Regions from separate parts of the Rhizobium sp. 3T7 genome, predicted to be linked through region 1. Evidence: riboswitches for the same ligand, from Rfam matches in the RefSeq annotation. Region 1 holds a riboswitch; the other holds the start of a gene.
What was found. Region 1 has a riboswitch for FMN ahead of ribB (3,4-dihydroxy-2-butanone-4-phosphate synthase). Riboswitches for the same ligand answer to the same signal wherever they lie in the genome.
Positions count from the first base shown of each region.

Region 1 (4,211 bases):
ACCGCCAAGCACATCCAGGCCGCCGGCCGTCGTTCTATCGAGATCGCAGCTGACGTCACCAGCAAGTCTTCCCTGGGAGACGCGGTGGCTCGCACGGAGGCCAAGCTAGGCGCGCTGACACTTGCCGTTAACGCCGCGGGCATTGCCAACGCCAACCCGGCAGAGGAGATGGAGGAGGACCAGTATCAGGCGTTGATGGACATCAACCTGAAAGGAGTCTTCCTTTCCTGCCAGGCCGAGGCTCGCGCTATGTTGAAAAACGGGCGCGGCTCCATCGTCAACATCGCTTCCATGTCCGGCGTGATCGTCAATCGGGGACTGAGCCAGGCGCATTACAACGCCTCCAAGGCCGGCGTGATCCACATGTCGAAATCCTTGGCGATGGAATGGGTCGACCGCGGCATCCGCGTCAACACTATCTCGCCCGGATACACCGCGACGCCGATGAACACGCGTCCGGAGATGATCCATCAGACCAAGCTCTTCGAAGAGCAGACGCCAATGCAGCGCATGGCAACGGTCGACGAAATGGTCGGTCCGGCCGTGTTCCTGCTGTCGAATGCGGCAAGCTTTGTGACGGGCGTTGATCTGCTTGTCGACGGCGGTTTCTGCTGCTGGTGATGCGATGAGAAAGCTGATTGCCGGCAACTGGAAAATGAACGGTCTCGCTTCCTCCCTGGCTGAGATCGAGGCGCTGAAGGGGCTAACGGGCGAGGCGACGTGCGATATCGTCGTCTGCCCGCCCTTCACGCTGTTAGAAAAGGCCGCCGAACGCGCAAAGGATTCTGTCGTCATTATTGGCGCCCAGGACTGCCATCCGCAGATATCAGGCGCCTACACCGGAGACGTATCAGCGCAAATGCTCGTCGAGGCGGGTGCGCGCTTCGTCATTCTCGGTCATTCCGAACGTCGCGTATTCCATAACGAGAGCGATGCCGTCGTTTCGACCAAGGTCGCCGCCGCTCATGAGGCGGGACTGACCGCAATCATTTGCGTGGGCGAGACCCGCGCTGAACGCGATGACGGCAAGGTGATCGAAGTCGTCGGTGGACAGCTACGCGGTTCAATTCCAGCGGGTGCCACCAGTTCGAACGTGGCCATCGCATACGAACCGGTCTGGGCTATCGGAACTGGTCTGGTCCCGACCATAGATCAGATCGAGGAGATCCATTCTTCGATAAGACAAACGCTCGAAGAACGGCTTGGCGAAGACGGGCGCAGGGTGAGGATTCTTTACGGTGGCTCCGTGAAGGCCTCGAATGCCGCCGACATCTTCGGGGCGACAAATGTGGATGGAGCCTTGGTTGGAGGCGCATCGCTGAAGGCGGTAGAGTTCGCCGGGATCATTTCTGCAGCCGCTTGAAAAGGGGCACGACGCGCTTGGGTTGCTTTGCGGCCGCCCGATATCAGGCACCGTGAAAGGAAGAAACTATGAAACGCTTCGAAAACAAGACCGTCGTCATCACCGGAGGCAGCCGCGGCATCGGCGCGGGGATCGCCAAGCGCTTCGCAAGGGAAGGGGCCAACCTAGTGGTCTGCGCCAATGAAGAGACGGTCCATGCAGTCGCCGAGCAGATCAAGGTGGAGGGCGGCAATGCCATTTCCTTCGTTGGCGACGTCACTGACAAGACCAGCGTAAAGGCACTCTATGATGCGGCGGAGAAGGCTTTCGGTACCGTCGACGTGTCGATCCAGAACGCCGGGGTCATCACCATCGCCCGCATCGAGGACATGACGGAAGGCGAGTGGGACAAAGTCATGGCGGTCAACACAAAGGGCGTATTCTTGTGCGCACAAGAAGCAATTCTGCGTATGCGCAAGCATGGACGCGGCGGCCGCATCATCAACACCGCCTCCGGTCAAGCGCGCGACGGCTTCATCTATACGCCACACTACGCCGCATCGAAGATGGGCGTCGTCGGTATTACCCAGAGCCTTGCAAAGGAAGTCGCGACCGAAAGTATCACCGTCAACGCGTTCTGCCCTGGCATCATCGAGACTGACATGTGGGCCTATAACGACCAGGCGTGGGGCAAGCTCCTGGGCAACTATGGCCCTGGGGAGCTGATGAAGGAGTGGGTCGAAGGTATTCCGATGAAGCGGGCCGGATCCGGCGAGGACGTCGCCGGTCTGGTCACCTTCCTTGCTAGCGACGACGCCGCCTACATCACCGGCCAAACCATCAATGTCGATGGCGGTTTGATCATGTCGTAACGTCATTCGACAATGGGGAACGGTGCGTTCACCAGGAGAACCGGTTCCCGATGGTTGAACTGCTGGAAGCCTCTTGCAGAACCAGGCATCGATTGCTTATGTTAAAAACGTTCTCAGGGCGGGGCGAAAATCCCCACCGGCGGTATCGAGGCAACTCGGAGCCCGCGAGCGCCTTCGCTGAAGCGAAGGGTCAGCAGATCCGGTGAGATGCCGGAGCCGACGGTCATAGTCCGGATGGAAGAGAGCAACGCAGCGGAACCGCGTGATGAGCGGCGTTTCCGATGCTTGTTCGCCCAAGGGAAAAACGGTGGCTCTAACAGGCCATGCTCGCCGCCAAAAGCGGCTAACCCTTGAAAGGCAAGAAGAAGATGGCAATTTCCAAGATCGACGAAGCGGTGGCCGCAATTGCACGTGGCGAGATCGTGGTCGTCGTCGATGATCGCGACCGGGAAAATGAAGGCGATTTGGTGATCGCTTCGCAAGCAGTTACGCCGGAATCGATCGCGTTCATGATGAACTACGCCCGCGGCCTTATCTGCGTCGCGATGGAAGGCGAGAGACTCGATGCACTCGACATTCCATTGATGGTGCCGCGCAATACCGAAGTTCTCAAGACCGCATTCACCGTCTCGGTGGACTACATCCCTGAAACGACGACAGGCATATCCGCTGCCGATCGAGCTGCAACCGTGCGAGCTCTTGTCACGGACGGCTCACGTCCAGAGGATTTTGCACGGCCGGGGCATATCTTCCCGCTTAGAGCCCATCCGCATGGCGTACTTTCCCGCCCTGGGCACACGGAAGCGGCCGTTGACCTTGCAAGGCTTGCTGGGCTGTTTCCATCAGGTGTGATTTGCGAGGTTGCCAACGACGACGGAACAATGGCTCGGTTGCCAGAGCTTGAAGCGTTTGCCGAACGGCACGGTCTTCATCTGATTACGATCGAAGACCTCATCGCATACAGGGCGGAGAGCCTACCCGTCAAGGCAGCCTGATCGACCCTGCTCGGAGTGCCAGCTGGTACTCGTGGCCTCAGCATGGTGGCGCCCCGGAGGGCGGTCGTTTTTCTAGCGCCACCAACACAACGTTCGCGGTCGAGTAAGCTTGTTTCCGGTCTGGCAATATAGCCTGACGCAAACGTGAAGGATGTCGCGAACGTCCTAAGGCCAAGACCAGCGATTTCGGTAGGGCAGCACATAAAGATTCTATCTGCAAACTTTTGCAGTTGCTTATCGATCTTCGCCCGTTGAGCGTCGGATCGTCCGGTTTTTCACGTCCTTCTATGCCATATCCTTGCGCAGCCGCAACCGGCCCTCTATGCGGATGCCTATCCGGCCGCGGCCGAGGCGAACCAGCCGTATCGGAAGCTGCTTTTCGTCCAATCGGCGACGCAGAAGAAGCAGCCTCGTTTCCAGGTTGTCCTTGAACTCCGGCAGCTTCAGTGCCGCATCGAGCCGGATCTCGCGGTTGGTGAATTCGAGCGTGCCGTTTGCCAGATGCTGTTCGAGCATGGAGACAAGAAGCCGGCCCGCGATTCCCTTGATAACATAGTCGCCGTCGACGAAAACGCTGTCGTCAAAGCTGTGATGAACGACCCGAATGATCTGTTCCGAAGCCGAGTGTTCGGCCGGAGCGACTCGGTGAGAGCCGGTCTCCAGTGAGAGCTTTTCGCCCAGCGCCAGAGCCACCGCCGCTTGTCTGGCGACGATGGAAAGCGCGACCTCGTCCTCGGCGGTGAAAGCCCGCCGTTCCCGGCTTTCGAGAAAGAGAACGCCGCGAACCGTGCCTCCGGCGACAAGCGGCACGGCAATCTGGCTCATCGCATCCGGCATGCCTGGGAGCGGGATCGAGCGGGTGCGGTTCTCGCTGAGAGCGGAATCGCGTATGGCCGCCCCGAAGCGGCGGACGCGGCTCATGTCGCTCACCTTCACCAGCCGCCCGCTTGCGGCAGCCGCGCCGATCACGCCCTCGCCAAGCGGTACATCCGAGCCGATGCC
Region 1 is NZ_JAIQXS010000007.1:19,056-23,266, forward strand. Features, by position in the region: gene K9B32_RS12190 (SDR family oxidoreductase) at 1-621, shown strand, start outside; gene tpiA (triose-phosphate isomerase) at 626-1,363, shown strand; gene K9B32_RS12200 (glucose 1-dehydrogenase) at 1,432-2,214, shown strand; FMN riboswitch at 2,320-2,464, shown strand; gene ribB (3,4-dihydroxy-2-butanone-4-phosphate synthase) at 2,583-3,209, shown strand; gene K9B32_RS12210 (GAF domain-containing protein) at 3,495-4,211, opposite strand, start outside.

Region 2 (4,211 bases), on a different contig from region 1:
CGCGGTCACCGCCGCACCTACATCGGTTCGATGCCCGGCAAGGTCATCCAGTCGATGAAGAAGGCGAAGAAGTCCAATCCGCTCTTCCTGCTCGACGAGATCGACAAGATGGGTCAGGATTTCCGCGGCGATCCGTCGTCTGCTCTGCTCGAGGTGCTGGATCCGGCTCAGAACTCGACCTTCATGGATCACTACCTGGAGGTCGAATACGACCTGTCGGACGTGATGTTCATCACGACGGCGAACACGCTGAACATTCCGGCGCCCTTGATGGACCGCATGGAAGTCATCCGCATCGCCGGCTACACCGAAGACGAAAAGCGTGAGATCGCCAAGCGGCACCTGCTGCCGAAGGCCATCAAGGAGCATGCTCTGCAGCCGAATGAATTCTCGGTCAGCGACGATGCCCTGATGGCGATCAGCCAGCAGTACACCCGCGAAGCCGGTGTTCGTAACTTCGAACGCGAATTGATGAAGCTCGCCCGCAAGGCGGTGACCGAGATCATCAAGGGCAAGACGAAGTCCGTTCATGTGACGGCCGAAAACATTGACGACTATCTGGGCGTTCCGCGCTTCCGCCACGGCGAAGCAGAACGCGAAGATCAGGTCGGCGTGGTCACCGGTCTGGCCTGGACGGAAGTCGGCGGCGAACTGCTGACGATCGAAGGCGTCATGATGCCGGGCAAGGGTCGGATGACCGTGACCGGCAACCTGAAGGAAGTCATGAAGGAGTCGATCTCCGCAGCGGCATCTTACGTCCGCTCGCGCGCTGTCGATTTCGGCATCGAGCCGCCGCGCTTCGATAAGAGCGACATCCACGTGCACGTGCCGGAAGGTGCGACGCCGAAGGATGGTCCGTCGGCCGGTGTCGCCATGGCGACCGCGATCGTCTCGATCATGACCGGTATCCCGGTCGACAAGAACGTCGCGATGACCGGTGAAATCACCCTTCGCGGCCGGGTGCTGCCGATCGGCGGCCTGAAGGAAAAGCTGCTCGCAGCGCTTCGCGGTGGCATCAAGAAGGTGCTGATCCCGGAAGAAAACGCCAAGGATCTGGCGGAGATTCCGGACAACGTGAAGAACAACATGGAGATCATCCCGGTGTCCCGCATGGGCGAGGTGATCAAGCATGCGCTGGTCCGCAGACCCGAAGCGATCGAGTGGGATGGCACGGTGGAAACACCGGTCATTGCAACGGTCGAAGGGCTCGACGAAACGGGTGCAACCATAGCTCACTGAGCTTTGTTTGCCACATTCGTGCCCAATTGCTTAAAAACCCTGAAAAGGCTGGCGTTTTCGCCAGCCTTTTTTTGTGAAATCGACGCGCAGACTCTTGCATTTCCTTGATTTGCAGGGTCTTTGGGGTGCGGCGGGCCTGATGAACTCTATTCTGAGCCTAGCTTATAAATTTGAGTCGTTTCGAACCATTTAGAAAGGGGTGGAAACATGAACAAGAATGAACTCGTGTCCGCAGTTGCTGAAAAGGCAGGACTCTCGAAGACCGATGCTGCTTCCGCAGTCGACGCTGTTTTCGAAGTTGTCCAGGCTGAACTGAAGGGCAAGGGCGACGTTCGCCTCGCTGGTTTCGGTAGCTTCACCGTTTCCCATCGCGCTGCCACGAAGGGCCGCAACCCGTCCACGGGCGCAGAAGTCGATATTCCGGCTCGCAACGTGCCGAAGTTCACGCCCGGCAAGGGCCTGAAGGACGCCGTTAACGGCTGATATGAATTTGCTTGGCGGTCGGGCAACGAGACCGGCGGTGCAAGTTTCGAAGGGTTCGGCCACGGCCGGACCCTTTTTGCATCTCGCGGACTTGTCGGCACGCGAGGTATGTCTTACGGAAAATACTGTTCTCAGGGCGGGGTGAAAGTCCCCACCGGCGGTAAGGGCCTCGGCTCAAGCCCGCGAGCGCCTTTCGGCCGGTGCCAAAAGGGTCAGCAGATCCGGTGCAATTCCGGAGCCGACGGTTACAGTCCGGATGAAAGAGAATGAGCGGAGCGGGCGAGGGCGAATTCTGTCCTGGCTGCGGTATCGCGCTCATGCGTCCTGATTTGTGTTGGTTTCGGAAAGAAAACATGAATCAGACTTCCCCTACATTTTCTGCTTCGCGAGCAATGATCGGCGCTGCCTGGATGGTCGCTGCAGGCATCGCCTTCTCGATCCTCAATGTCGTCACGCAATGGCTGACGATGAAGCTCGCCTTCCCCTCCGCCTCCGCAGCCTTCTGGCAATATGCCTTTGCGCTGGTCTTCTCGTTGCCCTTTCTCCGGCGCGTCGGCTTTGGAGCAATGCGAACGCGCTATCCTTGGCGTCATGTCGTGCGTGTCGCCTTGGCAGCCTTCGGTGTGATGACCTGGGTCGCAGGGCTTGCGTCCGTGCCGATCTGGCAGGCGATCGCCCTGGTAATGACTTCGCCATTCTTCATCATCATGGGCGCACGCATCTTCCTTGGTGAATACATCGGCCTCGCACGGTGGGTGGCGACTGGCACCGGCTTCGTCGGAGCGATGATCATCCTGCAGCCCTGGTCGGACAGCTTCAGTTGGGCGGCGCTCCTTCCAATCCTCTCGGCGCTTCTCTGGGGCGCCTCATCGCTGATCACCAAGAGCCTTACCGGGGTCGAACGGCCGGAAACCATCACCGTCTGGCTGCTGGCCCTCCTGACGCCCATCAACGGCGGATTGGCGGTCGCCGCGGGCTTCAGCATCCCTTCCGGTATGACGCTCCTGCTTTTCGTTGCGGCAGGCCTCCTCACCGTGATGGCCCAGTATTTCTTGACACTTGCCTATTCAACGGCCGATGCCACCTACATCCAGCCCTTCGACGATCTCAAGCTGCCGCTCAATGTTTTCGCCGGCTGGTTGGTCTTTGGCTATGCGCCGACCGGCTATTTGTGGTTGGGGGCGATGCTGATCCTTGGTGCATCGCTCTTCATCATGAGGAACGAAATGAAGAAGGAACGGGAGACCGGCTAGCGCAGTCAGAAATATGACAGCAGTGTCATTCCGATGTCATGCCTATCCCGCAAAACCCCTTTGTTTGAATTCATGGGGGATTTCATGACAACTCTATCGCGCAAGACAGTGCTCGTTGCGGCGCTTCTGACGACGGCCGCGTTTCCGGCCGCCGCAGAGCCCGTTTTCAACCGCATCGCAACTTTTCCGGTGGCATCCAATCTGCCCGAGGGAAAAGACAAGCTTTCGGCCACTTCGGCGGAAATAATCACGGCCACCGACGACGGCATGACGCTGATCTATAGCGATAGCCCGCTCGGTGCGATCGGATTTGTCGATATCTCAGACGCCAAGGCGCCGAAGGCCGGGGGCGCGCTGATGATGGACGGCGAGCCGACCTCCGTGGCGTCCGCCGCCGGCAAGGCGCTGGTGGCCGTCAATACGTCACAGAGCAAGGCGAAGCCCTCGGGGCGCCTCGCGATCGTCGACGTTGCAACCAAGAAGATCGAGAGCACCTGCGATCTCGGCGGCCAGCCGGATTCGGTCGCACTCAACAAGGAAAAGACGCTCGGCGCGATCGCGATCGAAAACGAGCGTGAGGAAGAGGTGAACGACGGCAAGATTCCACAGATACCGGCAGGCGACCTCGCCGTGTTCCAAGTCAAGAACGGCACGGTCGACTGCAGCTCGATCAAGCACGTCACGCTGACGGGCCTTGCGGGCATTGCGCCCGAAGATCCGGAACCGGAATTCGTCTCGTTCAACGACCAGAACGAGATTGCCCTGACCCTTCAGGAAAACAACGAAATCGTCATCATTGACGCGGCAACTGCAACGGTGAAGACGCACTTCTCCGCTGGCAGTGTCGATCTGGCCGGCATCGATACCAAACGCGATGGCGCCCTGAAGTTCACCGGCGAACTCAAGGGCATCCCCCGTGAGCCTGACGCGGTGAAGTGGCTCGATAATAACCGCCTGGTTGTTGCCAACGAAGGCGACTATCAAGGCGGCTCGCGCGGTTTCACGATTTTCGAAAAGACCGGCAAGGTGCTCTACGAATCCGGTGCTTCCTTCGAACGTGCCGTCGCCAATATCGGCCACTATCCGGACAAGCGTTCGTCCGCCAAGGGCGTCGAGCCGGAAGGTCTGGAAGTGGCGACGATCGAAGGCCAGAAATACATATTCCTGCTCGCAGAGCGCGCCTCTGTCGTCGGCGTCTACAGGGATACCGGTGCGGAGCCAGAACTGGTCCAGATC
Region 2 is NZ_JAIQXS010000005.1:115,175-119,385, forward strand. Features, by position in the region: gene lon (endopeptidase La) at 1-1,239, shown strand, start outside; gene hupB (DNA-binding protein HupB) at 1,447-1,722, shown strand; FMN riboswitch at 1,846-1,994, shown strand; gene K9B32_RS09705 (DMT family transporter) at 2,076-2,975, shown strand; gene K9B32_RS09710 (esterase-like activity of phytase family protein) at 3,048-4,211, shown strand, end outside.
Region 2: it holds a riboswitch for FMN, as region 1 does, so the genes downstream of both, K9B32_RS09705 (DMT family transporter) here and ribB (3,4-dihydroxy-2-butanone-4-phosphate synthase) in region 1, are expected to answer to the same signal.